Regions from separate parts of the Staphylococcus agnetis genome, predicted to be linked through region 1. Evidence: predicted binding sites of a transcription regulator. Region 1 holds the regulator's gene; the other holds the start of a gene.
What was found. Region 1 encodes Rex, which represses fermentation and respiration genes when NADH is low (regulators of the CRP and FNR family bind a similar motif). Its sites were predicted from a motif close to TTGTGAAATATTTCACAA; they were not measured.
Positions count from the first base shown of each region.

Region 2: a site for Rex is predicted at 2,826-2,843, ahead of GJE18_RS09825 (nitrate reductase subunit alpha). Genes of this name have one in related genera too.

Region 1 is NZ_CP045927.1:1,602,065-1,618,765, forward strand. Features, by position in the region: gene GJE18_RS08175 (sulfurtransferase TusA family protein) at 287-514, opposite strand; gene GJE18_RS08180 (YeeE/YedE family protein) at 537-1,622, opposite strand; gene GJE18_RS08185 (redox-sensing transcriptional repressor Rex) at 1,805-2,440, opposite strand; gene abc-f (ribosomal protection-like ABC-F family protein) at 2,716-4,656, shown strand; gene GJE18_RS08195 (MutS-related protein) at 5,001-6,632, shown strand; gene tsaD (tRNA (adenosine(37)-N6)-threonylcarbamoyltransferase complex transferase subunit TsaD) at 6,649-7,671, opposite strand; gene rimI (ribosomal protein S18-alanine N-acetyltransferase) at 7,668-8,090, opposite strand; gene tsaB (tRNA (adenosine(37)-N6)-threonylcarbamoyltransferase complex dimerization subunit type 1 TsaB) at 8,102-8,767, opposite strand; gene tsaE (tRNA (adenosine(37)-N6)-threonylcarbamoyltransferase complex ATPase subunit type 1 TsaE) at 8,760-9,209, opposite strand; gene ilvD (dihydroxy-acid dehydratase) at 9,638-11,326, shown strand; gene ilvB (biosynthetic-type acetolactate synthase large subunit) at 11,365-13,098, shown strand; gene ilvN (acetolactate synthase small subunit) at 13,095-13,568, shown strand; gene ilvC (ketol-acid reductoisomerase) at 13,603-14,607, shown strand; gene GJE18_RS08240 (2-isopropylmalate synthase) at 14,635-16,170, shown strand; gene leuB (3-isopropylmalate dehydrogenase) at 16,163-16,701, shown strand, end outside.
Region 2 is NZ_CP045927.1:1,908,365-1,925,065, reverse strand. Features, by position in the region: gene cobA (uroporphyrinogen-III C-methyltransferase) at 1-77, shown strand, start outside; gene GJE18_RS09830 (5'-nucleotidase C-terminal domain-containing protein) at 400-2,655, shown strand; gene GJE18_RS09825 (nitrate reductase subunit alpha) at 2,950-6,621, shown strand; gene narH (nitrate reductase subunit beta) at 6,611-8,167, shown strand; gene narJ (nitrate reductase molybdenum cofactor assembly chaperone) at 8,160-8,735, shown strand; gene narI (respiratory nitrate reductase subunit gamma) at 8,728-9,405, shown strand; gene nreA (nitrate respiration regulation accessory nitrate sensor NreA) at 9,426-9,887, shown strand; gene GJE18_RS09800 (sensor histidine kinase) at 9,887-10,969, shown strand; gene nreC (nitrate respiration regulation response regulator NreC) at 10,947-11,597, shown strand; gene GJE18_RS09790 (nitrate/nitrite transporter) at 11,863-13,023, shown strand; gene GJE18_RS09785 (M20/M25/M40 family metallo-hydrolase) at 13,172-14,773, opposite strand; gene GJE18_RS09780 (DUF3139 domain-containing protein) at 14,973-15,329, shown strand; gene GJE18_RS09775 (M42 family metallopeptidase) at 15,500-16,573, shown strand.

The DNA.
Region 1 (16,701 bases):
CTTCTAAGATGAGCAATACTTAGAGTTTCTCACCAAAGTACTTTTTATGTATATTTCCTAATTTTATCTCAACTTTCTTAGACTAAACTATCAAAAACTAGTTTCTTTATATATCATACTGAGGCACGATTTCACTTTTGAAAACTAAACCAATTACGGTTAAGTCAGTTTGTGAATTTATTATCTCTTTGTTATTTTATCACACATCGGCCTTGAAACTTTATCAATTTTTATGAAAAAACCGATTAAATCCCATCTCATATAGGATTTAATCGGTGTCTCAAAATCACTTGGCTTTTTGAACCGTAATCGTCCAAGAAGCATCTCCTACTTGCTCATAGTTTGTCACAGGATAACCGTTTTCAGCAGCCCAATTAGGAATTGCTTCTGTTGCCTGTGTACAATCAAAATCGATTTTCAATTCATCCCCCAACGGTAATTCTTGCATTTTCTTTTGCGCTTCAATCAATGGAAATGGACATACCATTCCTACTGTTCCTAATTCATGTACCATTTTAATTCCTCCTACAATTTATCTATTGTGATACACTGACTGTTTTCGATTGGATAGATTGACGTTGTTGTGCCACTTTCATAGGGCGCACAAACATAAAATAACTCATGAACCAAGTTCCAAAAATCATAAATGCCAGTCCAATCCAACCTTGCCATGATAGAGCTGCAGTTGCTACTAATCCATTACCAATAGAACAGCCACCTGCTACTGCTGCACCAAAGCCCATGCACATTCCGCCTATAGCGCTATTACGTATCGTTTTTTTATCGGGTAAACGCCACGCAAATTCTTTTGAACCTCTAGCTGCAATATAAGAGCCAAAAAAGATGCCAATAACTAAAAATACACCCCAGTCAACTACTGAAATATCACCTGTAGTTAAAAACATCACTATATTGGAAGATGGCGTTGTGATGCCTAACCCACCTTGACGACCTGTTGATTCTGACATCGGCCATGCAAAGAGTGCAATTAGACCAACTGCAATAGCAGCAATAAAAGGATGGAACCGTTTTTCAAATAAAATATGACGCAATCCTGAATATTTTTGTTTTAGCTGTGGCACCGCAATTTTGGGTTTTGGTTTTCTTAATGTTTTAATCACGAAAAACAACGTAACAGTGACTAATATGATTAAGAAAATCCAGTTTGGAATACCTGTAGATTGAGCCATATCTGCATTAGCAACCGTTTTACTATTGAGCGCATTCATGAGTGGTGCTAAAAGACCATTTTTTGTAATAGCTGCAAATAAACCATACATCACAAGTGCAATCCAACTACCTATTAACCCTTCACCTGCACGGTAATATGTCCCTGTAGCACATCCACCCGCTAAAATAATACCGACACCAAATATAAAAGAGCCAATTACTGTGCCTATAATTGGAAACGTTTCATTTGCTATTGTGATAACACCCATTACGTTGAGAATATAAATGCCTATTGCTTGAATCGCTATGGCAATGAGCAATGCATAAAACATCTTATTATTTTTCTGAACGTACATATCTCTAAACCCTCCAGTAAGGCAAAAACGTGTACGTTGCATTACAAATCCAAGTAGTACCCCTACTATAAGACCACTTACTATAGTCCAAATCATACATACCTCTCCTATCCCGATTATTATGATAAGAATTATAGCAAATACACATTTTTTATCAAGGGGTTGAATCAAAATAAAAAAGATCAAAGCGACAGACGCTTCGATCTCCAATTTCATATTCATAGATCATTGCTGTTGAAATGCAATCGGCACCATGATGTGATGGTGCTTATTTACATTTACCCATAATTTTTCATAAAAAATAACAAGGATTGTAGTTCGACACCTAAATCGATTTGATGCACTTGCACATCATTAGGTACTTGAACAGGTGATGGAGTAAAATTTAAAATACCTTTCACACCTGCGTCTACAACTTTATCAGTAACACTTTGTGCAACTTTGATAGGTGTCGCAATAATAATTACTTCTAAGGCTTGATCTTGAATGACTTTTTTCATTTCATCCATAGATTTCACTGTGACATCCCCAATTTTAGTACCCACGATTTCAGGATCTATATCAAATGCTTCAGTAATAAACATATCATCATGTATCGGGAAGTTGAAAGAAATTAAAGCTTTACCTAAATGACCAACACCAACAACACCTATTTTAATTAAATCAGCATCACTTAGCTCTGATTTAAAAAATTCTAATAAACTGTCGATATTGTAACCATAGCCTTTTTTTCCAAGTTCACCAAAGTACGAAAAATCACGTCTAATCGTGGCGGAGTCTATACCAAGACCCTCACTAATTTCTTTAGAGTTGACACGTGAAGCCCCTTTAGATTTGAGACTATTTACAAAACGATAATATAACGGTAAACGTTTCAGCGTCGCACGTGGAATTTTATTTAATTCTTTAGTCATTTTCGTTCCTCCATCTTTTGCATACCATTTCAGGTCGCACACTCAAAGTTATATGAGCTATAACAACTTTAAAAATATTTTATAATAAAAAGATTTATCTACTTTATTTTGTATAAATAACTGCAAATACATTATGACTTAATATTGTTTTGTTAAAAATTTCACCTACTTTTATTCATTTTCATTATAACTTAAAACCGCTTTTAAAGGAACATAATCTATTTGAACCCCTTCCACTTTGTTGTACAATAATGAAGAATGAAAGGAGCTTTAACATGATACTAATGCAATTAAGTCAGCTCTCGAAATCATTTGACGGTGAAGAGATTTTTAGTCATGTCAATTTTGAAATCCAAACGGGTGAACACATTGGCATCGTTGGGCGTAACGGTGCCGGAAAATCGACATTGATGAAAATCATTGCTGATGTCGATGATTACGATAGCGGACATATCTCTAAAATTAAGGGTTTAAAGATTGGTTATTTAACACAACAGATGACATTAAATACGAATAATACTGTTTTTGATGAAATGGCAAAACCTTTTAAAGAAATTGAGGCAATTGCACAAAAGATGCAATTAGAAACAGATTGGTTGAGTACACACGCGGAAGACTATGAAAGTCAAGCTTACCAAGAGCACCTTAATCGTTACGAAACGTTATCTAACCAGTTCGAACGCATGGAAGGCTATCAATATGAAAGTAAAATTAAAACGGTTTTAAATGGGTTGAAATTTTCAGAAGACGATTATTATCGCCCCATAAACGACTTTAGTGGCGGCCAAAAAACGCGTTTGTCACTTGCACAAATGTTACTCAGCGAACCTGATCTTCTTCTATTAGATGAACCGACCAACCATTTAGATATGGAAACTACAGAGTGGTTAGAAGATTATTTGAAATATTTTAACGGCGCAATTGTCATCATTTCACATGACCGCTTCTTTTTAGATAAGATTGTTACACAAGTTTATGATGTTGCACTTGGTGAGGTGAAACTTTATAAAGGGAACTATGCGAAATATATCCAATTACGTGATGCATATTATGAAAAACGCATGGCGGAATATGAACGTCAACAAGCTGAAATCAAACGTCTCGAAACATTTGTAGATAAGAATATTACACGCGCTTCGACGAGTGGCATGGCTAAAAGTCGTCGTAAAATGTTAGAAAAAATGGCACGTATTGAAAAGCCATTACTGGATGCTAAAAGTGCAAACATTCAATTTGATTTTGATAGAAACACCGGTAATGACGTGATGTATATTCAAAATCTTGAAATTGGTTATCACAGCCCCATTACCGCACCTATCTCTTTTGAAATTACAAAAGGTGATCGTATTGCTGTAATTGGTCCAAATGGCGTTGGAAAATCTACCCTCATTAAGACATTAGCACAAAAAATCACCTCTCTTAGCGGCAAAATTCAAATGGGTTCAAATTTAAAAATTGGTTACTATGATCAGAAACAAGCAGAGTTTAAGTCAAATAAAACGATATTAGATTATGTGTGGGATCAATATCGACACATGCAAGAAAAAGATATTCGAGCAGTCTTAGGGCGCTTCCTATTTACGCAAGAAGAAGTAAAAAAAATCATCAATGATTTATCTGGCGGTGAAAAAGCACGTTTACAACTCGCACTTCTTATGTTAGAACGCAATAACGTGCTCATCCTTGACGAACCAACCAACCATTTAGACATTAATTCCAAAGAAATGTTAGAGCAAGCTTTAGCGCATTTTGAGGGCACGCTCATATTTGTTTCTCACGACCGTTATTTCATTAACGCATTAGCGAATAAAATATTTAGTTTAGATGCAGATGGTGGTCAATTTATTCAAGGGAATTACGCTTATTATTTAGAAAAAGTAGCACAACAAAAAGCTTTAGAAGCACACCAAAATCATTCTGTAACTTCTGAGAACGTATCAAAAGATTCAGCTTCTACTGACTATCAAGACCAAAAAACAATAAGACGAGAAAAACGCAAACTTGAACGTCAAATCGAAGAATATGAGGCGCGCATAGCAACGTTTGAAGGTCAAATAGAACATTTAGATATTCAAATGGCTTCAGAAGATATTATCAATGATTATGAAGAAACATCACGACTTGCAAATGAACGTAGCACCATCGAACAAAACTTAGAACATACGATGTTACAATGGGAAGAATTACAACATAAGTTAACTGAATATGACATTTAACGACATGTATCGGAGTATAATTTTATACTTCGATATTTTTTGTCTTCACATATTATAGACAGAACCCGTAATTTCAAATCCAATAGATTCAACTGTCCACAAAGTTATCCTAGTTATCCACATTTTATATCAATAACAAACCCCCTCTTACCCACAGTTTATCCACTACAAATATTCTAAATGGCTCTTTTTTATACACAAGTTGTTAACAAGTTGTGCATAAGTACGCATGTTCTCTATTGACTTTTCAGCTTCTATCACCTTTACTTGTGTTTTGATAAATGAATAATTAAAATATAGTGTATATTTATATTATTCTATGACATTAAGGGAGTACTTTTATAATGACTGACTTCATATTTTTAATGATTTTAATTATTGGGATGATTACCGTAGTCATCGGTACAGAAATCTATCAAAAAATTCAGTTCCGTAAGTCTATTGCAGCACATTTAAAATACCGTTTTAAATTTGATGATATAGAGCGATCATTTGCTTTTTACGATACCTACTACAAAAAATATACTGATTTAACTGGACAAGATGAATCTCCCTTAATTTGGGTAGATAATAAAACTTGGTCAGATTTAAATATGCTTGATATGTTTAAGGCATTAAATTACACCTATACATCGGTAGGCGAAAATCACTTATATCATGTTTTAAGGCTTCAATCCTCGCTATCGCATTACTCAATTTGGAAGTCTATTAAAGAAAACACAGCATTTCATCATAAACTTGTGATGTTACTCGCTAAATTAGGTAAACAAACTTATCCTAATTATGATTGGCAATCTTACCAATATCGTTTTCATCCAATTTATTATGTGTTGTCGTTTTTGCCTATACTCTCTATTTTATTAGGTTTGTGGCACATTGAGTTAAGTATTATAGCTTTACCTATTTCATTATGCATTAACTATATAGTCAGTTTGCGGTTTAATCATTATGTCGATAGAGATGTAGACAGTTTATTCTTCACTGGTCGCATTATCCATACAACGAATAAAATCAATCAATTACAGCTTACCCCTAACTTTGAGCATGATTTGGACAAACTCAACCAAGTAAATCGATGGCGATTTTTGCTTCTAAAAGCGCAGACGATTCCAGGTTACATTGTCTTATTAATTAAATATATGTTTTTAATTGATATTCACTTATACCACATGCTAGTTAAACGATTTAAAATGAATCACGAAACAATCCATGCATGCTATCGTTATGTCGGTGAAATCGATGCTTTATTAGCTGTTGATCAATGGCGCCATCATCAAGCTTATTGTACGACGCCATCTGTTAGTAAAAACTTCCATTTTACGTCATTAGTTCACCCACTTGTCAATGAAGCTGTACCAAATGACTTTGATTTTGATTATAATGTCTTGTTAACGGGTTCAAATGCTTCAGGTAAGTCTACATTTATGAAAGCCACAGCGATTAATTTAATTTTAGCGCAAGCAATTAATACAGTGACTGCTGAACAATTCGAATTTCAACCTGGTATCGTCAAAACAGCAATGGCAAATGCGGATGATGTACTTACAGGTGATAGTTACTTTATGGCAGAAATAAAATCTTTAAAACGCTTATTAAACATTCACCCTAAAACACCACATTATTATTTTATTGATGAAATATTTAAGGGTACCAATACGGCAGAACGTATCGCAGCCTCCACAGCTGTTTTGGAATACTTATCTCAATTTCATCAATTAAAAATGATTGCAGCAACACATGATATTGAACTTACATATACGTTAGATGCACATTTTAAGAATTATCATTTCAATGAACAAATATACGAAGACGCCATTCATTTTGACTATAAAATTAAAGAAGGTCCTGCAAATACACGTAATGCATTGGAACTGATACGCATAATGAAATTTCCAGCTGAAATTTATACACAAGCTCAACAATATGTTTCATCATTTGAAGCATCAAAACAAAACCGCCCAACAGATTCAAAATAATCTGTTGGACGGTTTTTTATGATCGATACATTTCAATATCCATTTGACTTTTTCCATTCAAATCTAAATCAGCGACGATGCCTTTTTGATAAATGTGGTAAGCAGCCGCACCAATCATTGCAGCATTATCTGTACATAATGAGGCTTTAGGAATCGTAAGAGTAATGCCTCTATCAGAAGTTGCTTTAAGTAACGCAGATCTTAAACCATGATTACTAGCCACACCTCCAGCAACGATAAGTTGATTCACTTGGTAAGCCTCACATGCTTTAATGGCCTTCCCTACGAGTACTTCTACAACACTGTTTTGAAAACTTGTTGCAACATTTTGAGGGATGGGCGTTTCCCCTTTTTGCTTTAAGTTATGCAATTTATTAATCACCGCACTCTTTAATCCACTAAAACTAAAATCATAACTATCCGTTTCTAACCACACACGCGGAAAAGCATACGTATCTTCTCCTTCTTGTGCTAAACGATCAACATGAGGACCCCCTGGATATGGTAAACCAATTGTACGTGCCACTTTATCATAAGCTTCACCAACAGCATCGTCACGTGTCTCACCAATGATTTCAAAATCCAAGTGATCTTTCATATAGACAAGTTCTGTATGACCACCTGAAACGATTAAAGCAATCAGCGGAAACGTTAAAGTGCCTTCTAATTGATTCGCATAAACATGTCCTGCAATATGATGCACAGGTATGAGGGGTTTTTGATGGGCAAAAGCCAATGCTTTAGCTGCATTCACGCCCACAAGTAACGCACCTATTAACCCGGGTCCTTGTGTCACTGCAATTGCGTCGATGTCATCCATCGTACAGGAAGCATTTTGAAGCGCATCTTCAATCATAAGCGTCATATTTTCAACGTGATGTCTACTCGCAACTTCTGGTACTACACCACCAAATCGTTTATGACTATCGATTTGACTCAATACACTGTTGCTAATGAGCTGTGTGCCATTATCTATCACACTTACACTGGTTTCATCACAACTCGTTTCAATCGCTAAAATTCTAACGTTTTGCGTCATTTTAATGTCACCCACATCACTAAAGCATCTTCTCCTTCTCCATAATAATTTGCGCGACGTCCTCCAAATTCAAAGCCTAGTTTTTGATAAATGTGTTGCGCGACTTTATTTTCAACACGCACCTCAAGACTCATCATGTTCGCTATGTGTGCGCTGTAAGTCATTACATATTCAAGTAATAGTTGTCCTAATCCATAACCACGATACATTGGTTTCACAGCAATGGTTGTAATCTGAGCCTGATCAACGACAATCCAAACACCTAAATAAGCAATAATTTCACTTTCATATTCCATTACAAAATAGTGGGCAAAGTTATTTTCATTCAATTCATGATAAAAAGCATCACGCGTCCATGAACTATCATTAAAACTGATACGTTCAATTTCAAAAACTGCGTTCACATCTTCACTCGTCATACGACGAATATTTAATTGCTGTTTGATTGTTGATTCATCCAATTTTGTTCCGCCTCCGATAATTTTAGGTAAGATGGGACAAATGTATGAACATCGACTGGTTGACCTTTTAGAAGATACATTTGATGTGCTTGGGGTAAATTGGGAACTATTGAAAATTGTTCGAGTTCACCCTCAAATTGCTCTGTATCTTCCCCCACAAAGACAACGTTGTCCATTGATGCTACTTTAGTGATTAATGATGCCAATTCAATATATTGATCATCAATCACACATGTTAATGAATCGTTGTGCCATTGATATACTCCCGCAAAAACAAAACCTCGACGCGCATTAAATATCGGTACAATCGTTGCTGATTTATCATCTACTGTTGCTGCAAGAGCACTTAATGAAGATACACCATACAGTGGTATATTCAATGTATAAGCAAGTGTTTTGGCAGTGGTAACACCGATTCTTAATCCTGTATATGAACCCGGGCCTTGCGCAACAATAATCGCGTTTAAATCTTTAGGTTCTAACTTCACTTTATCAAGTAATTCTTTTATTGTTGGCATCAGTTGTATAGAATGATTTCTTTTTTCAGCTATCGTTTTAGACGCCAATACGTCATCGTTCTTCATGACTGCCACTGATAAAGGCTGATTAGAGCTATCCAATAACAAACTAATCATGTTCTAGCGCCTCCTTCACTTGTTCAAAATGAACACCCGCAGCATCTATGTCAATCGTTCTCGTATTTTCATCAATGACGTGAATCGTTAACCTTAAAAAGTGACTTGGTAAGTATGCTTCAATGAACTGGCTCCATTCAATCATCGTAATGGCATCATCTTCAAAATATTCATCGAATCCTAAATCTTCATCGGAATCTTCTAGACGATAACAATCCATATGATGAAATGCCAACTGACTACCTTGATAAGATTTAATGATATTAAACGTAGGTGAATTGATTGTACGTTTAACCCCTAACGCTCGGCCTACCATTTGACTTAACGTGGTTTTACCGGCGCCAAGATCACCTTCTAATAAAATAACATCGCCCGATGTTAATAGTGACGTAAGTTTCACTGCAAACTGTTGTAAGTCATCTAAATTATTTATCTTGATCATTAGTTCTCTCCTGATTGGATTTACTTATCTATTGTAACAAATTTTTTAACGTCTGACTGTACCGAGTTATTTTGAGAAAGTATAAATAAATTTTCAGAAATTTCAAATTTATGATTGACAACGTTATTTGGATAAGGTAAATTAGGTACATGAATTTTTAGACAATTCTATCAATTTAAAATATTGAATATACACACTCATTCAAGGAAGGAGCACATCAATATGACATTCACACCATATAATGCTAAACAACAATTAAATATTATTGTCTTATTAATGTGCTCAGGACTGGAGTATTAGTGATTTAATTTACTAATGACTTAAGTCCTATTTCTAATTGAATGGGACTTACAAAATGCGTCCCAATTATAAATTGGGGCGCATTTTTTATTTTTTTATCCGTTTATCAATATTTAGGAGGTCATTCCATGAGAAGTGACATGATTAAAAAAGGTGATCAACAAGCACCAGCGCGAAGTTTATTACACGCTACAGGACAAATTCAATCCCCTACTGATATGAATAAACCATTTATTGCGATCTGTAATTCATATATTGATATCGTTCCCGGACATGTGCATTTAAGAGAGTTGGGGGATGTCGCTAAAGAAGCAATTCGAGAAGCCGGTGGCATTCCTTTTGAATTTAATACGATTGGTGTAGATGATGGTATTGCGATGGGTCATATAGGGATGCGTTATTCCTTACCTAGTAGAGAGATTATCGCAGATGCTGCTGAGACTGTAGTAAACGCACATTGGTTTGACGGTGTGTTTTATATACCTAATTGTGACAAAATCACACCTGGTATGTTGCTTGCTGCAGTTCGAACAAATGTACCTGCTATATTTTGTTCGGGCGGTCCAATGAAAGCAGGATTATCATCTCAAGGGAAAGCTTTGACATTATCCTCTATGTTTGAAGCTGTTGGCGCTTATAAAGAAGGTACGATGACAAAAGAAGAATTCTTAGAAATGGAACAAAACGCTTGTCCAACATGTGGTTCATGTTCAGGCATGTTTACAGCTAATTCCATGAACTGTCTCATGGAAGTACTAGGTCTGGCATTACCATTTAATGGAACGGCGTTAGCAATTGGAGATGAACGACGTCATTTAATTCGTAAAGCAGCCAAACAACTTGTTGAAAATGTTAAGAATGATCTTAAACCTAGAGATATTGTGACAAGAGAAGCCATAGATGATGCTTTTGCCTTAGATATGGCTATGGGCGGTTCAACTAATACTGTATTACATACATTAGCAATCGCCAACGAAGCTGGTATCGATTATGACCTCCAACGTATTAACACAATTGCTAAAAAAACACCTTATCTTTCAAAAATCGCCCCAAGTTCATCCTATTCAATGGAAGACGTGCACAATGCAGGTGGCGTACCAGCTATTATCAATGAACTTCTTAAGAAAGATGGCGTATTACATCCTGACCGAATTACTGTCACAGGACAAACCTTACGTGAAAATTATGAAGGACATAAGATTTCAAACCATGAAGTCATTAGACCGCTTGATCGTCCTTATGATAAAGAAGGTGGATTATCTATTTTATATGGCAACATTGCGCCAGACGGTGCAGTCATTAAAGTTGGCGGCGTTGATCCTTCGATTAAAACATTTAAAGGTAAAGCGATTTGTTTTGATAGTCATGATGAAGCTGTTCAAGCCATCGATAACCATACCGTACGCGCTGGTCATGTTGTTGTGATTCGTTATGAAGGACCTAAAGGTGGGCCAGGAATGCCAGAGATGTTAGCTCCGACATCATCCATTGTCGGACGAGGTTTAGGTAAAGATGTCGCATTGATTACAGACGGACGCTTTTCAGGTGCCACACGTGGCATTGCGGTGGGTCATATTTCTCCAGAGGCTGCTGCTGGTGGCCCTATCGCCTTAATTGAAGATGGAGATGACATATCGATTGATTTAGTACAACGACAAATTGAAGTCCACATTGATGAAGTGACATTAGAACGTCGTCAGAAGCTGTTAAAACCTTTTAAAGCTAAAGTTAAAACTGGCTATCTCGCACGCTATACAGCCCTAGTGACAAGTGCGAATACAGGTGGTGTGATGAAAGTACCAGAAGATTTACTTTAAACATGGAGGGATGACTTATGACTAGTGAAAAAGAAGTAATGGTACCTACAGATGATGCAGTACAAGGTTTAAATCCAGATTTAGAACCGAAATCACCCAAATCAGGCTCAGAATTATTAATTGATGCACTGATTGAAGAAAATGTTGAGTATATTTTTGGATACCCAGGTGGTGCTGTACTTCCACTTTATGATTCGATTTATGAAGACCGGATCCCGCACATTTTATATAGGCATGAACAAGGTGCTGTACATGCTGCAGAAGGCTATGCTCGTGTAAGTGGAAAACCAGGTGTTGTAGTTGTCACAAGTGGGCCAGGTGCCACGAATACGTTGACAGGTATTGCTGACGCTTATAGTGATTCACTACCGTTAGTAGTTTTTACGGGCCAAGTTGCCACAGCTGGAATTGGTAAAGATGCGTTTCAAGAAGCGGATTTACTTTCAATGACTACACCAATTACTAAACATAATTATCAAGTAAATGATGTTAAAGACATCCCTAAAATTGTAAAAGAGGCATTTTATATCGCAAATTCAGGTAGAAAAGGACCTGTTGTCATTGATTTTCCAAAAGATATTGGAATTTTAGCAACAGATAAGACAAATGACGCGACTGTTCTAACACCTGGCTATGAGGTGAATCATACGCCAAAGTCTGAGGATATTCAACAGGTCCTCGATTATTTAAAAGAGGCGCAAAAACCACTCGTTTTAGCTGGTGCAGGCGTTAACTTTTCAAAAGCGAATCATTTATTACAAACTTTTGTAGAACGTCATCAAATCCCTGTCGTTACAACCCTTCATGGATTAGGAGCAATCCCCTACGAACACCCACTGTTTCTTGGAATGGGAGGCATGCATGGCTCATATGCCAGTAATATGGCAATTACAGACTGTGACCTTCTTATCAATTTTGGGTCCAGATTTGATGATCGCCTAGCAAGCCAACCTGAGACATTTGCTCAAAACGCTACAATCGTTCATGTCGATATTGACCCTTCTGAAATCAATAAAGTCATTGACACTGATTTAGGTATTGTAGCGGATGTTAAAGCAGTGATTGAAGCATTATTACACCACCCAACCCGTGTATCTACATACGATACATGGATAAACCAAATAGCCCAATATAACGCAAAACATCCATTTAAATATTTGAAGGATGTAGACACGCAGTTTTGCAAACCCCAACGCGCCATTGAATATATCGGAAAAATCACAAATGGCAAAGCCTATGTCACAACTGACGTAGGACAACATCAAATGTGGGTTGCACAATTTTATCCTTTTAACACACACGGACAATTCATTACTAGTGGTGGTTTAGGAACGATGGGATTTGGCATTCCCGCAGCTATCGGTGCTCAATTTGCAAAACCCAATGATACTGTAGTGGCATTTGTAGGTGATGGCGGTTTTCAAATGACCAATCAAGAACTTGCACTTCTTAAAGCGTATCAATTGAACATTAAAGTTGTACTTATAAATAACGGTACCTTAGGAATGGTGAGACAATGGCAAGATAAATTTTTCAAACAACGTTTTTCACACTCTGTATTTAATGAGCAACCTGATTTTATTAAATTAGTTGAAGCTTATGGTATAAAGACGTTTTTAATCGATGACCCTCTCCAATTAGAGCAAACCCTCGAAGCCGCATTTCGCTATGATGGTCCTGCTTTTATTGAAGTGAGAATCTCACCTGCAGAACCTGTATTACCGATGGTTCCTAGTGGTAAAGCGAATCATGAAATGGAGGGATTGTTATGAGACGCACTTTTAAATTAAAAGTATTCGATAAGGCAGGCACATTAAATCGACTTACAAGTATTTTTGTACGTCGACAATTCAATATCGTCAATATTGCTGCAAGCCCTACGCGTGAAGAAGGATTAACTGAAATAACATTTGTAGCAGAAGTGCCTAATGAACAAGTTACACGGACAATCATTCAACAATTAAAAAAACAAATCAACATTTTAACTGTTGAAGACATCACGGATACCAATACATTTAATCGTGAATTGCTCTTAGTGAAATTGAAAGCACCCTCAAATATCTCAAAAATCAATGCGTTAATAGCCCCTTATGATGCGCTAGTTACTATTTTAAAAGAAGATAACGAGCACATTTATTTACAAGTGGCAGGACCACAATATACGTTAGACCATCTTTTAGAAGATCTATCATCATTAGAAATTAAGCAAGTTTCTCGCTCAGGAACTGCTGGCATTGTATGAAAAAACAACTTATATATTTTTAGGAGGAAAAGTTATGACAAAAGTTTATTATGATCAAGATGTAGAAAACGATGCGTTAAAAGGTAAAAAAATTGCAGTCATTGGGTATGGTTCTCAGGGTCATGCACATGCTCAAAATTTAAAAGATAATGGCTATGAAGTTGTGATTGGTATTCGTCCGGGTCGCTCTTTTGAGCAAGCAAAAGAAGATGGTTTTGATGTTTTAACCGTAAGTGAAGCCTCACAACAAGCTGATGTTGTAATGGTTTTATTACCAGATGAAATTCAAGGTACGGTTTATGATAATGAAATCAAACCAAACTTAGAACCCAATAACGCACTTGCGTTTGCACATGGTTTTAACATTCACTTTAACGTCATTGAACCACCTGAATTCGTTGATGTCTTTTTAGTTGCACCTAAAGGACCTGGCCACCTCGTTAGACGTACCTTTACAGAAGGTTCTGCTGTTCCGGCATTATTTGCAGTACATCAAAATGCCTCTGGAAACGCACGTGATATTGCTTTAAGTTACGCCAAAGGGATTGGTGCTACACGTGCAGGCGTATTAGAAACAACATATAAGGAAGAAACTGAAACGGATCTATTTGGGGAGCAAGCCGTCTTATGCGGAGGTGTAACACGCTTAATTCAAAGTGGATTTGAAGTCTTAACAGAAGCTGGTTACCAACCTGAAATTGCTTATTTTGAAGTCTTACATGAAATGAAACTCATCGTTGATTTACTTTATGAAGGCGGCCTCGAAAATATGCGATATTCTATTTCAAATACAGCAGAATTTGGTGACTATGTTTCAGGTCCACGTGTCATTACTGATGAAACAAAAAATAACATGAAGGCTGTACTAGAAGACATTCAAACAGGTGCCTTCAGCCAACAATTTATTAATGATAATCAAAATGGTTTTGAGCATTTCAAACAAATGCGACAAGCACAAAAGGACCATCCTATTACACAAGTTGGTCAAGATTTACGTAAAATGATGCCCTTCATCAAAGCCAAACAAATTCAAAAGTAATTGATTCATTTAAAGGAGCTGTTCATGATGGCTAGTCATATTCAACTATTTGATACCACACTTAGAGACGGAGAACAAACACCTGGTGTAAGTTTTTCATTCGATGAACGTTTAGCAATCGCAAAACAACTTGAAAACTGGGGTGTTGATGTAATCGAAGCAGGCTTTCCCGCTTCAAGTCAAGGGAGCTTTGATTCAGTTAAAGCAATCGCACAGACTTTAAAAAAGACAACGGTAACGGGCTTAGCACGATGTAAAAAGTCTGATATTGATGCGGTATATGAAGCTACGAAAGATGCTGTAAAACCATCTATTCACGTGTTTATTGCTACAAGTCCAATTCATTTGGAATCAAAACTGAATATGACTGAAAGTGAAGTGCTGGCTTCTATCAAAGCGCATGTGACGTACGCATCATCATTATTTGATGTTGTTCAATTTTCACCAGAAGACGCAACACGTACACCCCTACCCTTCTTAATTCAAAGTGTACAAACAGCTGTAGATGCAGGTGCAACAATTATCAATATACCTGATACAGTTGGCTATAGTTACCCAACGGAATATGGTGCCATATTTAAAACACTACTTCAAACAATTAAATCGGACTCTGAAATCATTTATAGCGCACATTGTCATGATGATCTCGGGCTAGCTGTCGCCAATAGTATGGCTGCGATTGAAAATGGTGCAACCCGAATTGAAGGAACTTTAAATGGTATTGGAGAACGTGCTGGTAATACTGCACTTGAAGAAGTTGCGCTCGGCCTATATGTCCGTCAAGATCACTATGGCATAGAAACTCGTGTTCAGCTTAATCAAACGAAAGCAACATCTGAGTTGATCGCACGTTATGCCGGGATTGCTGTACCTCGAAATAAAGCCATTGTAGGTAAAAATGCTTTCAGTCATGAATCTGGTATACACCAAGATGGCTTTCTTAAAAATCCTGAAACGTATGAAATCATGACACCACAACTCGTGGGTATTCAACAAACTGAATTACCACTTGGCAAATTGTCAGGAAAACATGCTTTCCAAGAGAAGCTTAAACAAATGGGTTATGAAATAGGATCTGAAGAACAAAAAGTACTATTTAAAGCATTTAAAAATATTGCCGATAAGAAAAAGCAAGTGACAGACCGGGATATTCATGCCCTAATTCAAGGTACAACACATGAGTTACATGCTTACTATCAACTAGAAACGTTACAATTACAGTTTGTATCAAATGGATTACAAAGTGCCGTCGTCGTGATTAAAGACAAGGATGGCCATACCTACCAAGACTCCAGTATTGGCACAGGTTCAATAGTTTCAATATATAATGCGGTAGATCGTATATTTAAAATTCAACCTGAGTTATGTGATTACCGTATTGAAGCAGTTACTGAAGGCTCTGATGCCCAAGCTGAAGTACGTGTTTCGATTCGTCTAAATGATACTACTTTTGATGGCGTTGGATTTGATCACGATATTATCTATGCATCCTGTAAAGCCTATGTTGAAGCTTGTTCAAAAGCGATGGCTGCAGTTTCAAGTGAGGTGGATGTGCATGTGTAAGCAAATTGTTGTATTAGCTGGAGATGGTATCGGGCCTGAGATTATGTCAGGCACCTTAGAAGTACTGCAATTACTATCTCATCAATTTCAGTTTGACTATGAATTAGAAGAACATCTTATGGGCGGGTGTGCTATCGATCAATATGGTTCACACCTCCCTGAACATACGCTCTCTGCTTGTAAACGTGCAGATGCGATATTGTTGGGAGCTATAGGTGGACCAAAATGGCAAAACGCGTCAGTTCGACCAGAACAAGGTTTATTGAAATTGCGTCAATCACTCAGATTATATGCAAATATTCGACCTACAAAAGTATTACCTTCCATGGTTAAATTATCACCATTAAAAGAAGAATTTGTTTCCAATACAGATTTTATTATTGTTCGGGAACTCACAGGTGGAATCTATTTTGGAGAGCCTAGAGTACTCAATGCGGAGTCAGCTATCGATACACTTGTATATACAAAATCTGAAATTGAACAAATCGCACATGTTGCCTTTCAACTAGCACAACAACGTCGTCAACGTGT
Region 2 (16,701 bases), 310 kb from region 1:
TTCATCCAACTCAAGTTGAAATATTAACTGCATTAATTGAAAAAACGCCATTTACACACGTGTTAAATGAAGCTTAAACGGATAGTACATTGGGTTCATATTAATCATGCATTATTCAGTTCATCTTTAGGTAATATGTGAGCGTTAACTGAATCCCTAGTTCCCATTTTAGAACCATGAAATATATTTTCTAACACCTTCAAAGTTCAAGTGAGGATGAACTTTGAAGGTGTTTTGTAACTTTAATAATCATTTGTACGTATCTTTAAAATAAATTCATATAAAATTCATGATTATTTCATACTTTAAAGTGATATTGTGCTAGGATGGTAGTGTACGACATTTTAAAGGAGGTTACATATGAAGCGATTAGGGTTTTATACTGTTTTTATGATGGTTATGATACTTAGCATTCTGTTCTTCGTGCCTGGAACATCGACATATGCTGAAACGGCATCACCACCGTCAGAAAAAACAACCAACGTACAGCAAACATCATCTGAACCTGTGTCGACCACATCTTCAGTCACACAGTCACCATCGATGAATCATACAAATAAACAGACATCTACGGCAACGACATCTGATGCGTCTCAACCACAATCTACAGATCATCACGTGCAACCACAAGTGTCAACAGCAACAGCTGATACAGCATCTCATGAGACTGTCAATCAAAAGGAATCTCAATCAGCAAAACGCACACTAACCGGGATTCAATCTCAGGCGACAGCACAACCGAAACAGGCACAGGCGAATCCATCTCAGACACACACCATATTACATACGAATGATATTCACGGACGTCTCGTTGAAGAAGAGGGTCGTGTCATCGGGATGGCAAAAACCAAAACCATTAAGGATCAACATCAACCGGATTTAATGTTAGATGCGGGGGATGCATTTCAAGGTTTACCATTATCAAATCAATCTAAAGGTGAAGAAATGGCGAAAGCGATGAATGCCGTTGGATATGATGCGATGGTAGCTGGTAACCATGAATTTGATTTTGGCTACGATCAATTGAAAAAGTTAGAAAGTATGTTAAACTTTCCGATTTTAAGTTCGAACGTCTATAAAGATGGGAAACTAGCATTTAAACCATCTACCATAATTGAAAAAAATGGCGTCCGTTACGGCATTATCGGTGTTACAACACCTGAAACCAAAACGAAAACAAGTCCGACAGGTATCAAAGGTGTCACATTTGATGACCCACTGAAGAGTGTTTTACGTGAAATGAATGCCTTGAATGGTAAAGTCGATACATTTGTCATTTTATCTCATCTGGGTGTCGATTCGACGACTCAAGAGACGTGGCGCTCAGATTACCTTACACAACAAATAAATCGACGCACACAATATACAGTGCCTACTATTGTCATTGATGGCCATTCACATACGGTGATGCAGCATGGCCAAATGTATGGACGTGATTTACTTGCGCAAACAGGAACAGCGCTTGCGAATATTGGTAAAATTGATTTTAATTTTGCCAACAATACAGTAAGTGATTTGAAAGCATCTTTAATCAGTGTGAAAGATGCAGCACAAGTACAACCAGATCCAGCAGTGAAAGCACAGGTAGATAAAGCGAATGATGCTTTCTTAAAAGAAACGTCAGCAGTCGTAATACCGAATAATACAATTGTTTTTGAAGGAGAACGTGACCATGTTCGACGTCATGAGACAAATTTAGGTAACGCGATTGCGGATGCAATGGAAGCATATAGCAAGGATCACTTTAGTCAACCAGCTGATTTTGCGGTAACGAACAGTGGAGGCATACGTGCTTCTATTAACAAAGGTGAAGTCACACTCAACCATATTATTACAGTACTGCCATTTGGTAACACCATTTCTCAAATTAAAGTGAAAGGGTCAGATGTACGCGCTGCATTTGAACATAGTTTAAGTGCACCTACAGAAAATGTAAACGGTACGACGCAATTGTCTGCGAATGGTGGCTTGTTACAAATTTCTAAATCTATACGTGTATATTATGATATGGCACAACCAGCAGGCAAACGTATCAAAGCGATTCATGTTTTAAATAAGCAAACAGGTAAGTTTGAGGCGTTAGATTTAAATCGCACATATCGCATTGCGACGAATGATTTTACAGCATCTGGTGGAGATGGCTATACAATGTTAAATGGACCTAGAGAAGAAGGATTATCTTTAGATAAAGTGTTTGCGGATTACTTAAAACAAGCCGATTTATCACAATATGATACAACGGCGCCAACACGCATTATTAACGGCGATCCTGAAGCTTTAGAAACTCAAGAAGATAAAGTGATACCTTTCCCTAAACAACCGAAAGCACCGAAACAAGCACCGTTACCAAATGATACGAATCAACAATCAAAAATTCGAAAAATCAATAACAACGTGATAGTTTCAAATCAAACGCATCATATGAACAACGGTACTAAAGCCATAGGCTATGCACCTTCAATTCAAATGAATAGCCAGAATGGTTATGTCAATGCGAAAGGCGAACGCGTATTATTACGCACTGGTCAAGATTTATTATCGACAAACCAGACCCAATCATTACCCGATACAGGACATTCTCAACAAACGCCAATATGGATCGGTGGTTTGCTTGTTATGGGTGGTATGGTTTTAATAAGACGCTACACTGCTTGAGAAGATTGAAAGATAAATTAAATAATTGCATCTTTTGAAGTGTAAAGATTAAGCGCTCAAAATTCCACATTGGATTTTGAGCGTTTTTTGTGTTGATTTTTAATTCATCACATTTTATGAGGTTTAAATTGGCATTGATTTGTAAAAACAAAAGTTATTGTTCATCAACTATGTGAATTTTTTAACATTAGGGGATTTTACTACCGAATTAGGTATTTCCCTAATGTTGTGTATGGGTGTTGAATTATACAATTAAATTAAGTTGGAAAGCCTATGTATTTAAGGAGGATGAACATGGTTAAATTTGGATTGAATTTCTTTAAACCTACTGAAAAGTTCAACGGGAACTGGTCGGTTTTAGAGCATAAGAGCCGTGAATGGGAAAAAATGTATAGAGAACGTTGGAGCCACGATAAAGTTGTGCGTACCACACACGGTGTGAACTGTACGGGTTCTTGTTCGTGGAAAGTATTCGTAAAAAATGGTGTCATTACATGGGAGAATCAACAAATTGACTATCCAAGCTGTGGACCTGACATGCCTGAATTTGAACCACGTGGATGTCCACGAGGTGCGTCATTTTCATGGTATGAATATAGTCCATTACGTATTAAATACCCTTATGTACGCGGGAAATTATGGGATTTATGGACACGCGCATTAGAAGAACACCAAGATCCAATCAAAGCATGGGCTTCCATTGTAGAGGACGAGGAAAAAGCAACCATTTACAAATCTGCACGTGGTAAAGGTGGACACATTCGAGCAAATTGGAAAGACGTGTCACAACTGATTGCAGCACAATTAATTTACACAATTAAAAAAGATGGTCCGGACCGTATCGCTGGGTTTACACCAATTCCTGCCATGTCAATGATCAGTTATGCAGCGGGTGCCCGCTTCATTTCATTACTTGGCGGAGAAATGTTAAGTTTCTATGATTGGTACGCAGATTTACCACCAGCGTCTCCACAAATTTGGGGTGAACAAACAGACGTTCCAGAATCAAGTGACTGGTATAACTCGTCATATATTATGATGTGGGGCTCTAACGTACCGTTAACACGTACGCCAGATGCGCACTTTATGACTGAAGTAAGATACAAAGGTGCAAAAGTGATTTCGGTAGCACCTGACTATGCTGAAAACGTTAAGTTTGCGGATAATTGGATGGCACCTAATCCGGGTACGGATGCAGCCATTGCACAAGCGATGACGCACGTCATTCTTCAAGAGTTTTATGAAGATAACCCTTCAGAAATGTTTATTAATTATGCGAAACAATATTCTGATATGCCATTTATCATTCGATTAGATCAAGATGACAAAGGGTACAAAGCGGGTCGCTTTTTACGCTCAAGTGATTTAGGAAGCACAACCCCTAACAGTGAGTGGAAACCGGTAGTTATTGATGCTTTAACAGATACGATTCAGGTGCCTAACGGTACTATGGGTCAACGTTGGGAAGATGGTAAGCAATGGAACTTAAAACTAGAAAATGAACAAGGCGAAAAAATTGATCCGAGTATGTCTGTCGTAAGTGGCGAACATGAAATTGTAACGATTCAATTCCCTTACTTTGACAATGCGGGTAATGGTGTGTTTGAACGTCCAATAGCAGTGCGTAAAGTCACTTTAGCAAACGGTGAAGAAGTGCTTGCAGCAACGATTTATGACTTGATGACAAGTCAATATGGCGTTAAACGATTTAATCACCCATTAGAATCGAAAGACTTTAATGACGCAGAATCATTCTATACACCTGCTTGGCAAGAAAAAGTGACAAGCGTTAAAGCAAATTTAGTGACTCAAGTCGCACGTGAATTTGCACAAAATGCGATTGATACAGGCGGTCGCTCAATGATTATCATGGGTGCAGGTATTAACCACTGGTTTAACTCTGATATGATTTACCGTTCAATATTGAACCTCGTTGTACTTTGTGGATGTCAAGGCGTTAACGGAGGCGGATGGGCACACTATGTAGGCCAAGAAAAATGTCGTCCGATTGAAGGATGGAGTACGATTGCCTTTGCGAAAGACTGGCAAGGTCCACCACGTTTACAAAATGGGACAAGTTGGTTCTACTTTGCAACGGATCAATGGAAATATGAAGAATCTGGCGTAGACCGTTTGGCATCACCGCTTGCTGACAATGTGAAGTTGCAACACCCTGCAGATTATAACGTATTAGCTGCACGTAATGGTTGGTTACCATCATACCCGCAATTTGATCGCAACAGTTTATTGTGGGGAGAAGAAGCTAAAGATGCAGGTGATTTTACGAATGAAGCAGTATTAAAACGTGCGTTAGAAGATGTGAAATCACGTAAAACAAAATTTGCGATTGAAGATCCAGATTTACGTAAAAACCATCCAAAGTCATTGTTCGTATGGCGTTCAAACTTAATTTCAAGTTCTGCTAAAGGACAAGAATATTTCATGAAACATTTACTAGGTGCGAAATCTGCCTTAATGGCAGAACCAAATGAAACTGAGAAACCTGAAGAGATTACTTGGCGAGAAGATACGGTCGGTAAATTAGACTTACTTGTGTCATTAGATTTCCGTATGACTGCAACACCACTATACTCTGACATCGTGTTGCCGGCAGCGACATGGTATGAAAAACATGACCTATCGTCAACAGATATGCATCCATTTATCCATCCGTTCAATCCAGCAATCGATCCATTATGGGAATCTCGTTCAGATTGGGATATCTTCAAAACGATTAGTAAAACATTCTCAGATATGGCACGCGTACACTTAACTGGTACGTATAAGGATGTTGTTACAGCACCACTTGCGCACGACTCTAAACAAGAAATTTCACTTGCATATGGTAAAGTTCACGACTGGACAAAAGGTGAAATTGAACCTATTCCAGGTAAAACAATGCCAGGATTTGCGGTTGTAGACCGTACGTACACAGACGTGCATGATAAGTACATTTCAGTAGGACCTTTATTAGAAAATGGTAAAGTGGGTGCGCACGGCGTAAGCTTCTCAGTTAAAGAAGAATACGATGAATTACGAAGTATGGTCGGCACATGGGAAGATGATACAGTTAAAAACAATAAACCAAGAATTGATACGGCACGTAAAGTTGCAGATGTCATTCTTAATGTATCATCCGCTTCAAATGGGCGTGTATCTCAAAAATCATATGAAGATCTTGAAGCACAAACAGGGATGCAGTTAAAAGATATTTCAGGTGAACGTGCATCTGAAAAAATCACATTCTTAAATATTACGTCGCAACCAAGAGAAGTGATACCAACAGCGGTATTCCCTGGATCTAATAAACAAGGGCGTAGATATTCGCCATTTACAACAAATATTGAGCGCTTAGTTCCATTTAGAACGTTAACTGGACGTCAAAGTTATTATATTGACCATGAAGTGTTCCAACAATTCGGTGAGCAATTACCAGTTTATAAACCAACATTGCCACCAATGGTATTTGGTTCAAAAGATAAACAAGTGAAAGGCGGACAAGATTCACTCGTACTGCGCTATTTAACGCCACATGGTAAATGGAATATCCACTCAACATACCAAGATAACCAACACATGTTGACGTTATTCCGTGGTGGTCCAACAGTTTGGATTTCAAATGAGGATGCAGCACAACACGATATTGAAGATAACGATTGGTTAGAAGTGTATAACCGTAACGGTGTCGTCACAGCAAGAGCGGTTGTTTCACATCGTATGCCACGAGGCACAATGTTTATGTATCATGCGCAAGATAAACACATCGAAACACCAGGATCTGAAATTTCTGGTACACGTGGGGGCTCACACAATGCGCCAACACGCATTCACTTAAAACCTACACAATTAATGGGTGGTTATGCGCAAATCAGTTATTCATTTAACTATTATGGACCAATAGGGAACCAACGTGATGTATACGTTGCGGTGAGAAAGATGAAAGAGGTGGATTGGCTTGAAGATTAAAGCACAAGTTGCAATGGTGTTAAACCTAGACAAATGTATCGGTTGTCATACGTGTAGTGTGACATGTAAAAGCACATGGACCAATCGACCTGGTGCAGAATATATGTGGTTTAACAACGTAGAGACGAAACCAGGTATCGGTTATCCAAAACGTTGGGAAGACCAAGAGCACTATAAAGGTGGCTGGAGATTAAATAAAAAAGGAAAGTTGGAATTAAAATCTGGAACGCGTATTAATAAAATCGCACTCGGTAAAATTTTCTACAATCCTGATATGCCAGTCATTAAAGATTATTATGAACCATGGACATACAACTATGAACATTTAACAACAGCGAAAGCCTCTGAACATTCACCAGTCGCAAAAGCACATTCAGCAATGACAGGTCAACGTATGGATATTGAATGGGGCCCTAACTGGGAGGATGACTTAGCAGGCGGTCATGTCACTGGACCACAAGATCCAAACATCCAAAAAATCGAAGAAGAGATTAAATTTAATTTCGACCAAACATTTATGATGTATTTACCTCGTTTATGTGAACATTGCTTAAATCCGAGCTGTGTGGCCTCTTGTCCGTCTGGCGCGATGTATAAACGTGACGAAGACGGTATCGTGCTTGTTGACCAAGAAGCATGTCGTGGCTGGCGCTACTGTATGACGGGCTGTCCTTATAAAAAAGTGTACTTCAACTGGAAAACAAATAAAGCCGAAAAATGTACATTCTGCTTCCCACGTGTTGAAGCAGGGATTCCAACAGTATGTTCTGAAACATGTACAGGTCGTATGCGTTATTTAGGCGTCTTACTTTATGATGCAGACCGTGTTCAAGAAGCGGCATCAACTGAAAATGAACAAGATTTATATGAAAAACAACTCGAATTATTTTTAAACCCATTCGATGAAGCTGTGATTGAACAAGCTGAAAAAGATGGTATTTCACAAGAATGGATAGAAGCGGCGCAAAATTCACCGATTTACAAACTTGCCATTGAATACAAATTGGCGTTTCCATTACACCCAGAATACCGTACAATGCCGATGGTTTGGTACTGTCCACCGCTGAGTCCAATTATGAATTACTTCGAAGGTAAAAATGCGGGCAATAACCCAGATGCGATTTTTCCTGCAATTGAAGAAATGCGTCTACCTGTTCAATATCTTGCAGAATTATTTACTGCTGGCGATACGACTGCAGTGAAAGGTTCGTTGCAACGTATGGCTATGATGCGTAGCTACATGCGTGCACAAAATACAGGTCGTGACTTTGATATGTCACGATTAGAACGTGTCGGATTAACAGAACGTCAAGCAAAAGATATGTATCGTTTGTTAGCAATTGCAAAACATGAAGATCGCTTCGTGATTCCAACATCGCATAAAGAGCAATATATGGACACCTATGCAGCACAAGGTAGCCAAGGCTATGGTGGTGAACACTTCGGTGCAAACTGTGACGGTTGTGGCGTACCTGTAGGTGCAGGTGGTAAAACGGGTCAAGAAATATACAACGACAACTTCTATGGAGGGATCTTCCGTGATTAATCTTGAAACGCTCAAGTATTACAAAGAGACATTTGCTTATCTGAGCCAACAATTAAGTTTTCCGGAAAAATTGACCTTTCATCCTAAAACATTTGATGCGATTTTCAGTGAGGATCACCCTGCGTATCCTCACGTGAAAGCGTATCGTGAACGTATGTATGAATTAAGTTTGTCTGAAATTAAATCTTTGTACACGGATACGTTTGACTTTAATAAGAAAACAACGTTATATATGACCTTCAATAAATTTGATACGCAAAAAGAGCGCGGACAAATGCTAGCAAAGCTTAAAGTTTTATATGAAATGTTTGGCCTAGAAATGCCAGCATCAGAGCTCTCTGATTATTTACCATTAATGCTTGAATTTTTATATGCAGCACCGATTGATGGCGATGATCGCGCACAAGAAAATATGCAATTGCTTATTATGATTATTGAAGATGGCACGTATCCAATGATGAAATATTTAGAGGAAAAGGGTAATCCATATAGTCATTTAATACGAGGTTTACGAGAAACGTTAAAACGTTGCATCGTACAAGACAATGAGGTGACACAACATGTTTAATCAATTTTTGTGGGTAATCTTCCCATACCTTTGTCTTGCAATCTTCATAATTGGTCATATTGCACGTTATAAATTTGATCAATTTTCATGGACTGCAAAATCAAGTGAATTTATTGAAAAAAAGCAACTTAAATGGGGAAGTTTATTATTTCATTTAGGTATTGTGCCTGTGTTCTTTGGACACGTTGTAGGTCTTTTAATACCGGCGCACTGGTTAGAAGCGATAGGTGTAAATAACCACCTGTACCATATCGGAGCCGTGTATATCGGCAGCATATTTGGTATAATAACACTTGTCGGTATGTTCTTATTAACAGCAAGACGTGTAACAAAAGCGAATGTGCGTCGATTAAGTTCAGCATCAGATATTCTTGTAAACTTTTTATTACTCGTAATTGTATTTGCCGGACTTTACGCAACGCTTGTTGTCAACGCAACAACACCGGATTTTGATTACCGTCAAACAATATCAATATGGTTCAGAGGATTGTTTATGTTTAGCCCAGATGCCAACTTAATGACAGCTGTGCCATTTGCTTTTAAATTACATGTTTTGTTAGGCTTTTCCATTATGGCTTTGTGGCCATTTACAAGACTTGTTCATGTATGGAGTGTCCCATTATCATATGCGAGCCGAAGTTATATTATTTACCGCAAACATAAAGTATAAATAAAGATGGGGTGATGACCGTGGACCCAATTGATTTTTCAAAACATGATTATCAAACAGAGTTAGAAGCATTACGTCTTCGCTTTGGTTTTGATTTTGCAGGAATTGCACTCCCAACTGAAGATCATGTTGGCATGAAAATCAAATGGCGTTACGTGTCAGGTAATCTGAATAATAGATATCAACGCATCGTTCTCCGTAATGGACGTGGCATTGCTGGTACTGTAATGAAAACAGGAAAGTCAATGACTATTGCTGATACAAATCAAGAAGAAATACAACAATCATTATTTAATTTCCCAATACTTTTGAGTGAGCAATTAACTGCACTTATAGCAATTCCGCTTTGGCACAATCATCGTGTCAAAGGGGTCTTGTTATTTGGTCAAAGAAATGGGAAACCCTTACCTAACAAGACACACGACGTCATTAATATTAAAGGAATTGGTTCGTTAACAAGTGAAGACAGGGTGATATTATAATGAAGTCTAAAACGAAACCGTATGTTTTAAATGATTTATTGTTATCACATTATGAAAATACCACTGAAATGATTCTATTTATTGATCATGCTGGGGATGTTATTTTCATGAACAATGCTGCCAAACGGGTGCTCTCGGATGATAATCATTTACATGCGATGACATCTAATACAATATGTGGACGTTGTGAAGGGTATACAACAGAACATGCATTAAAAACATGCTATAATTGCTTTCTTGAAACACAAGAAATGGGTAACTCAACCTTTCAAGTATTTATGAAAACACGCGACAACAAAGTAGAACCTTTTACGGCAATGTATCAAACCATTGATACTGAACAAGACATTAAAGTATTTACACTCCAAAATGTGACGCAACAGCTTGAGCGCCATGAAAAACTACATCAGCGTCATATGATTCAAAAAACGATTGCAGCGCAAGAGAATGAACGTAAGCGTATTTCAAGAGAACTTCATGATGGTGTCGTTCAAGAACTGATCAACGTCAATGTAGAAATGCGACTACTTAAATACCAACAAAATATGGAAAGTATGATTAAACAATCGCATAATATTGAAGGGTTAATGGCGAAGTTAATCGATGACATACGGAATTTATCTTCAGAATTAAGACCGTCATCATTAGATGATCTTGGTTTAGATGCCGCATTTAAGACATACTTTAAACAGCTTGAAAACAATTACGGCTTGATGGTGAATTACCACTTCGATATGCCGCCGCAACGCTTTGATAGTGAGATTGAAACGGTTGTATACCGTGTCGTCCAAGAAGCGGTATTTAATGCTATGAAATATGCGGATGTAGATGTTGTAGATGTCAATGTTCGAAAAGATAAAAATCGGTTATTTGCTGAAGTTTCAGATCAAGGGACTGGTTTCGATCCGAAAGGCCATCCAAAAGGTTCAGGATTAGGACTATATGGAATGAATGAACGTGCTGAACTCGTTAACGGCAAATTAGACATTAAAACAGAAAAAGGGAAAGGTACTCTCGTCACTTTAGAGGTGCCTCTTGAACAAATTGGGGGCGTTGAGCTTGAAAATCGTAATCGCAGATGATCACGCAGTCGTACGTACGGGCTTTTCAATGATTTTAAACTTTCAAGAAGATATGGAAGTTGTAGGAACAGCTGCAGATGGTGTAGAAGCCTATCAAATGGTCATGAAATACGAACCTGATGTTTTAATTATGGATTTAAGCATGCCACCTGGAGAATCGGGTTTAATTGCGACGAGTAAAATCTTAGATAGTTTTCCTAAAACGAAGATTTTGATTTTAACGATGTATGATGATGAGGAATATTTATTCCACGTGTTACGTAGTGGGGCGAGTGGCTATATTTTAAAGAATGCACCGGATGAGCAACTGTTACTTGCAATACGGACAGTTTATAAAGGTGAAACATTTATCGACCCTAAAATGACGACGTCGCTCGTTAAAGAATTTGTCCATTCATCTGATGATGCCTCATACTCCAATGATCCATTTAAAGTATTATCTAAACGAGAACTTGAAATTTTACCACTTATCGCAAAAGGATACGGTAATAAAGACATTGCTGAAAAACTATTTGTTTCCGTAAAGACTGTTGAAGCTCATAAAACACGCATTATGGATAAATTAAACTTAAAGTCTAAACCCGAACTCGTGGAATATGCATTAAAGAAAAAGTTATTAGATTTTTAAATTAAACGTTGGAAGTCTTAGTTAAGATTTCTAGCGTTTTTTTACTTTCTGATTTTTATTAATTCGACGTTAAATCACATGTGAAAATGCTAACTTTTTTAGGGGAAGCACCGATATGTGTATAGGGGAAGTCCTTATGTTATTAATTTCACAAGCACGTTACACTATGTATGAATTAGTTAACACGTATTAAAATGAGAGACAATGGAAAAAGGTCTATACGTTTTGGTACACTGTGAAATTTAAAGAAAAAGGGTGAAAGAGAATGAATAAGTCAAAAGGCGGTCTTCAGCTCGGTTTACAAACACTGAGTCTTGTAGCTGGGTTCATGGCGTGGAGCATTATTGCACCACTGATGCCATTTATTTCTCAAGATATTAAAATCTCAAGTGGACAGTTATCTATCATCTTAGCGATTCCTGTCATTTTAGGTTCAGTCCTTCGTGTACCATTTGGATATTTAACAAACATTGTTGGTGCAAAATGGGTATTTTTTACGAGCTTTATTGTATTACTGATACCTGTTTTCTTACTTAGCCAAGCGACGTCTCCTGGTGCATTAATGTTTGCAGGCTTCTTTTTAGGAGTGGGAGGCGCAATTTTCTCTGTAGGTGTAACATCCATTCCAAAATATTTTTCTAAAGACAAAGTCGGTTTAGCAAACGGGATTTATGGAATGGGGAACTTAGGTACAGCAGTCTCTGCGTTCTTAGCACCACCTATCGCAGGTGCGATTGGTTGGCAATCTACTATTAAATTGTATCTTATCGTAATGGCTGTATTTGCGATGATTATGTTCTTCTTAGGTGATGGAAAAGAACCAAAAGTGAAAGTCCCACTTGTTGAGCAATCACGCAAATTGATGGCCAACTACAAATTGTATTATTTAAGCTTCTGGTATTTCATCACATTTGGTGCATTCGTTGCATTTGGTTTATTTTTACCTAACTACTTAGTGACACATTTTGGTATTGATAAAGTAGATGCAGGAATTAGAACAGGTGTATTTATTGCACTCGCAACGTTCTTACGTCCAGTTGGTGGTATGTTAGGAGATAAATTTAACGCAGTGACAATGTTAAAGATTTTCTTCACTATTATGATTGTAGGATCATTCTTGTTAGGTGTTTCTCAAAATATCTTCTTCTTTACACTTGGCTGTTTAACAGTCAGTGTATGTGCAGGTATTGGAAATGGACTCATCTTCAAGCTTGTGCCACATTACTTTACAACAGAAGCGGGTGTGGCCAACGGTATCGTCTCCATGATGGGTGGCCTTGGTGGTTTCTTCCCACCACTTGTGATTTCAGCAGTGACAGCTATGACGGGTACAAGTCATTTGGCATTTATATTATTAAGTGTTTTCGGTATTATCGCATTACTGACAATGATGAATTTATCAAAACGTGAAAAAAACGTCGCATAAATAAAGTAGCGCGCTAGAGTAGCATTCAATGCCTCTAGCGCGTTTTTGATTTTAAAAGCTTTTCCACATTTATGATTAAATGAAAGTAAAACGTGATCTAAAAATGCGCGGTGATAATCGTTAACGCTTTTCGTTGACTAATGTAACCTCACGCAAGAAAATGTGTTTTTATAATGTTTTCCAACACAACAGGTAATTCTACAAAAGCACTTTGTTTATGAATACGCTCTGTCACTTTATGCGCATCTTTACCGATTGGACCACAATTAATTAATGGTGCTTGAATGGCTTCAATATCTTTAAATGGAATTTTATATGTACGATTAAATACAGGTGTATTGTGTTCAAATGATTCAAAACCAGAGCCATTCGGTGAGGGTGCTACATAACTTAAATCACTAATACCATTGAAATAATGAATGCGTTCCGAACTGCGTTGAAATGATTGTTTGAAGGTGTCACGTATAGTTTGACCTACAGCTTCAGTCATCGGGTTGAATGATGTATTAGTAGCTGGATAATAAGGTGGTGTAAAAAATGTAATGACCGTTGGACCGAGGTCTCGACACATATTCATCAGCAAATCGACAATGGTAATTGATTGTAAGTGTGCGGCAGAATCATGTGCGATAACATCGTCAATCATTTGTTGTACTGTACGTTCATCATGAATCTTTACCGCATGTTGATAGAGTTCTTGATACGTCATAAAGTTCATTTGTATATCAAAAGCAATATCTTCAGCGTTGATGCGCTTTTCATAAATAGACATTCCTTTTTCTACACCTTTTTTTACGGCAGCATTAAATTTTTCATAGATGTCGTCTGCATTACTTTTGAATATAAAAAGGTTAAATAATGCAACGGTACGAAATGGTGTTTGCACATCATAATAATCTTTAATGTCAGTGATTTTTAAACTTACAGGCATGGGTGTATGTTCACCTTCAAAATGTTCCTTGAAATTCAAACTATATTCGATTTCTTGTTGAATGAAACTCATTAAAAAATTAGAACTTAAACCATTTGAAGGCGTACCTACGTGCGTTTCGCGACCATACACCAAAACACTTGGCATAATTTTACCAATAGAACCGGTGTAATAATAATGATTGTCATCATCTTGCGCTTGTTGGAATGTGGGCTCGCTATTTAAATGTAACGCCATCTTCAACTGATGCTTTTCACGAAGTGTATTTACGTATTCTACCGCAGCATGCATCCCTTTAGATGTGACTTCTTCATCTGGGACGGTCATTAATATTAAATTGACATCCCATTCTTCAATGCTCGCTTTTTCAATGAGTGCCATATGAAGCATTAATCCTGGTTTCATATCCATCGCGCCACGACCAAATAGATAATCTCCAGACTGTAAATCTGCGCGACTCACTTCGCCAAGATAAGTGGTATCATTTCGAAAAGCTTCCGTAAGTTGATCCATATCAAATGCCTGTCCTTGAAATGGACCATAATCATCAATGCCTACAGTATCAAAATGACTAATTAAAGTGACAGTGTCTTTGGCATGTGGTGCTTTATAAAAAGCAACAACCGCATGACGTTTATCATTTGTTGAAACGAGTTGTACATGGTCTGGGTGTGCTTTAAAATAGTCTAGTGTCATGAGCTCGTCTTGAATCATATAAGGAAACTCTAACTCTCCAGTAGAGTGTGTCACACTTGAATGTGCGACAAGTTGTTTCAGTAATGCCTCTCTATCAGAAGCGGTTTGCCATCTCATATTCATGTTTAAATCCCCCTTGTTGAATAACAGTAAATATATCATTCAATTGCTATTGTAAAGGGTTTCACAGCGCAAAGACAATATCTAATTTTTCTTGTGGTTGTTTTTGAAATTTATGTGACGACGGCAAACTTACTACCGTCACGATATTAAACTATGATACTATAATCATAATGACTATTTAGAGAAAGTTGGATACACGATGGCGAAGAAAATTTTAGGTTTTGTATTTATCGCTGTGCTTTTATTTGTGCTCGTTGCTGCAGGATTTTTTGCTTATAAAGGATACCAAAAAAGTCAAAACTACAAATTGATAGATCAGTATCTTACAGAAAAGCATTTGAAATCTAAAATCATCGATGAAAAAAGCGATTATGATCAGCGTAAAGGTATTTTTTATAAGGAAATCCGCTTAAAAGGCGATGAAAAAAATATTTACATCGCTCAACCGATTCATTTAAAGCGCGGTTTATTTTTACAAGGCTTTGATGCTAAAACGAAAAAGCATGATAAAAAAGCCAAATACAACTTCTTTGATGAAAATTATAAAATGAAATAACGTAATAAAAAACTCGAATCGTGTAAAGAGGTTCGAGTTTTTATATTTAAGAGGCCAAGCATCTTTGATGATATTTTGTCTTTAATCGTTTAACGTGTGTTTGAATCGAGAAGGATGTTATAAGTTTTTGATATAATAGGCTTAAATGTATTGAAAGGGGTTATGAGATTATGAAAGAAACGAAACAATTACTTAAACAATTAACAGATATTGATGGGATTGCTGGGCATGAATATGATATTAAACATGAGATGCGAGCATTACTTGAACCGAATAGTGATGAAATGATTTATGATAACTTAGGTGGCGTATTCGGAAAAAAGCAATCTCAATCAGGTAATAAGACGATTATGATTGCGGGTCACTTAGATGAGGTTGGTTTTATGGTTACCAAAATAGATGATAATGGATACATAAAATTTACCCCTGTAGGTGGCTGGTGGAACCAAGTGATGCTTTCTCAAAAAGTTACGATTACCACTGATAAAGGCGATAAAATAAGAGGTGTAATAGGATCTAAACCGCCCCATGTGTTAGGTGCTGAAGAACGAAAAAAACCAGTAGATATTGATAAGATGTTTATTGATGTAGGGGCGAAAGACAAAAAAGAAGCTGAAGCAGCAGGAATCGAAATCGGTAATATGATCACACCTTACTCTGAATTTGAAACACTTCTCAATTCCAACTATTTGATGGCTAAAGCATTTGATAACCGTTATGGTTGTGCATTAGCTGTGGATGTTTTAGATGAATTAAAAGATACTTCTGTTCAAGTGAATGTTGTCTCAGGGGCGAATGTGCAAGAAGAAGTTGGACTTCGAGGCGCAAAAGTCGCAGCACATAAAATCAAACCTGATTTAGCGATTGCTGTGGATGTATGTATAGCCTATGATTCTCCAGGTATGGAACAGGATGGAGATGTGAAACTTGGTGAAGGACCTGCAGTGATTGCACTAGATGGCTCCAATATTGGGCATGTCGGCTTTTTACGTCATGTAAAGAAAGTCGCAAAAGCACACAATATTGCGCTACAATTCGATACAATGCCTGGTGGGGGTACAGATGCTGGAAATATACATACTTCTTTGGATGGTATTCCATCAATATGTATTTCGGTACCCGTCCGATACATGCATTCTAACGTATCGGTGTTACATCAAGAAGATTATCAAAAAGCAGTCCAACTTGTTACTGAAATTGTGAAAGCTTTAGATGATGAGACGGTAGAACAAATCATTTGGTAAATCCAATTACATCAAATATTGAATGATACTACATTTAAGGAAGTGCGCGATTTTGAAAACATTTCATGTCGTGTGCTTTCTTTTTTGTATCAATCATAATTGTCAATCAACTTGAATTCATGTTAGAT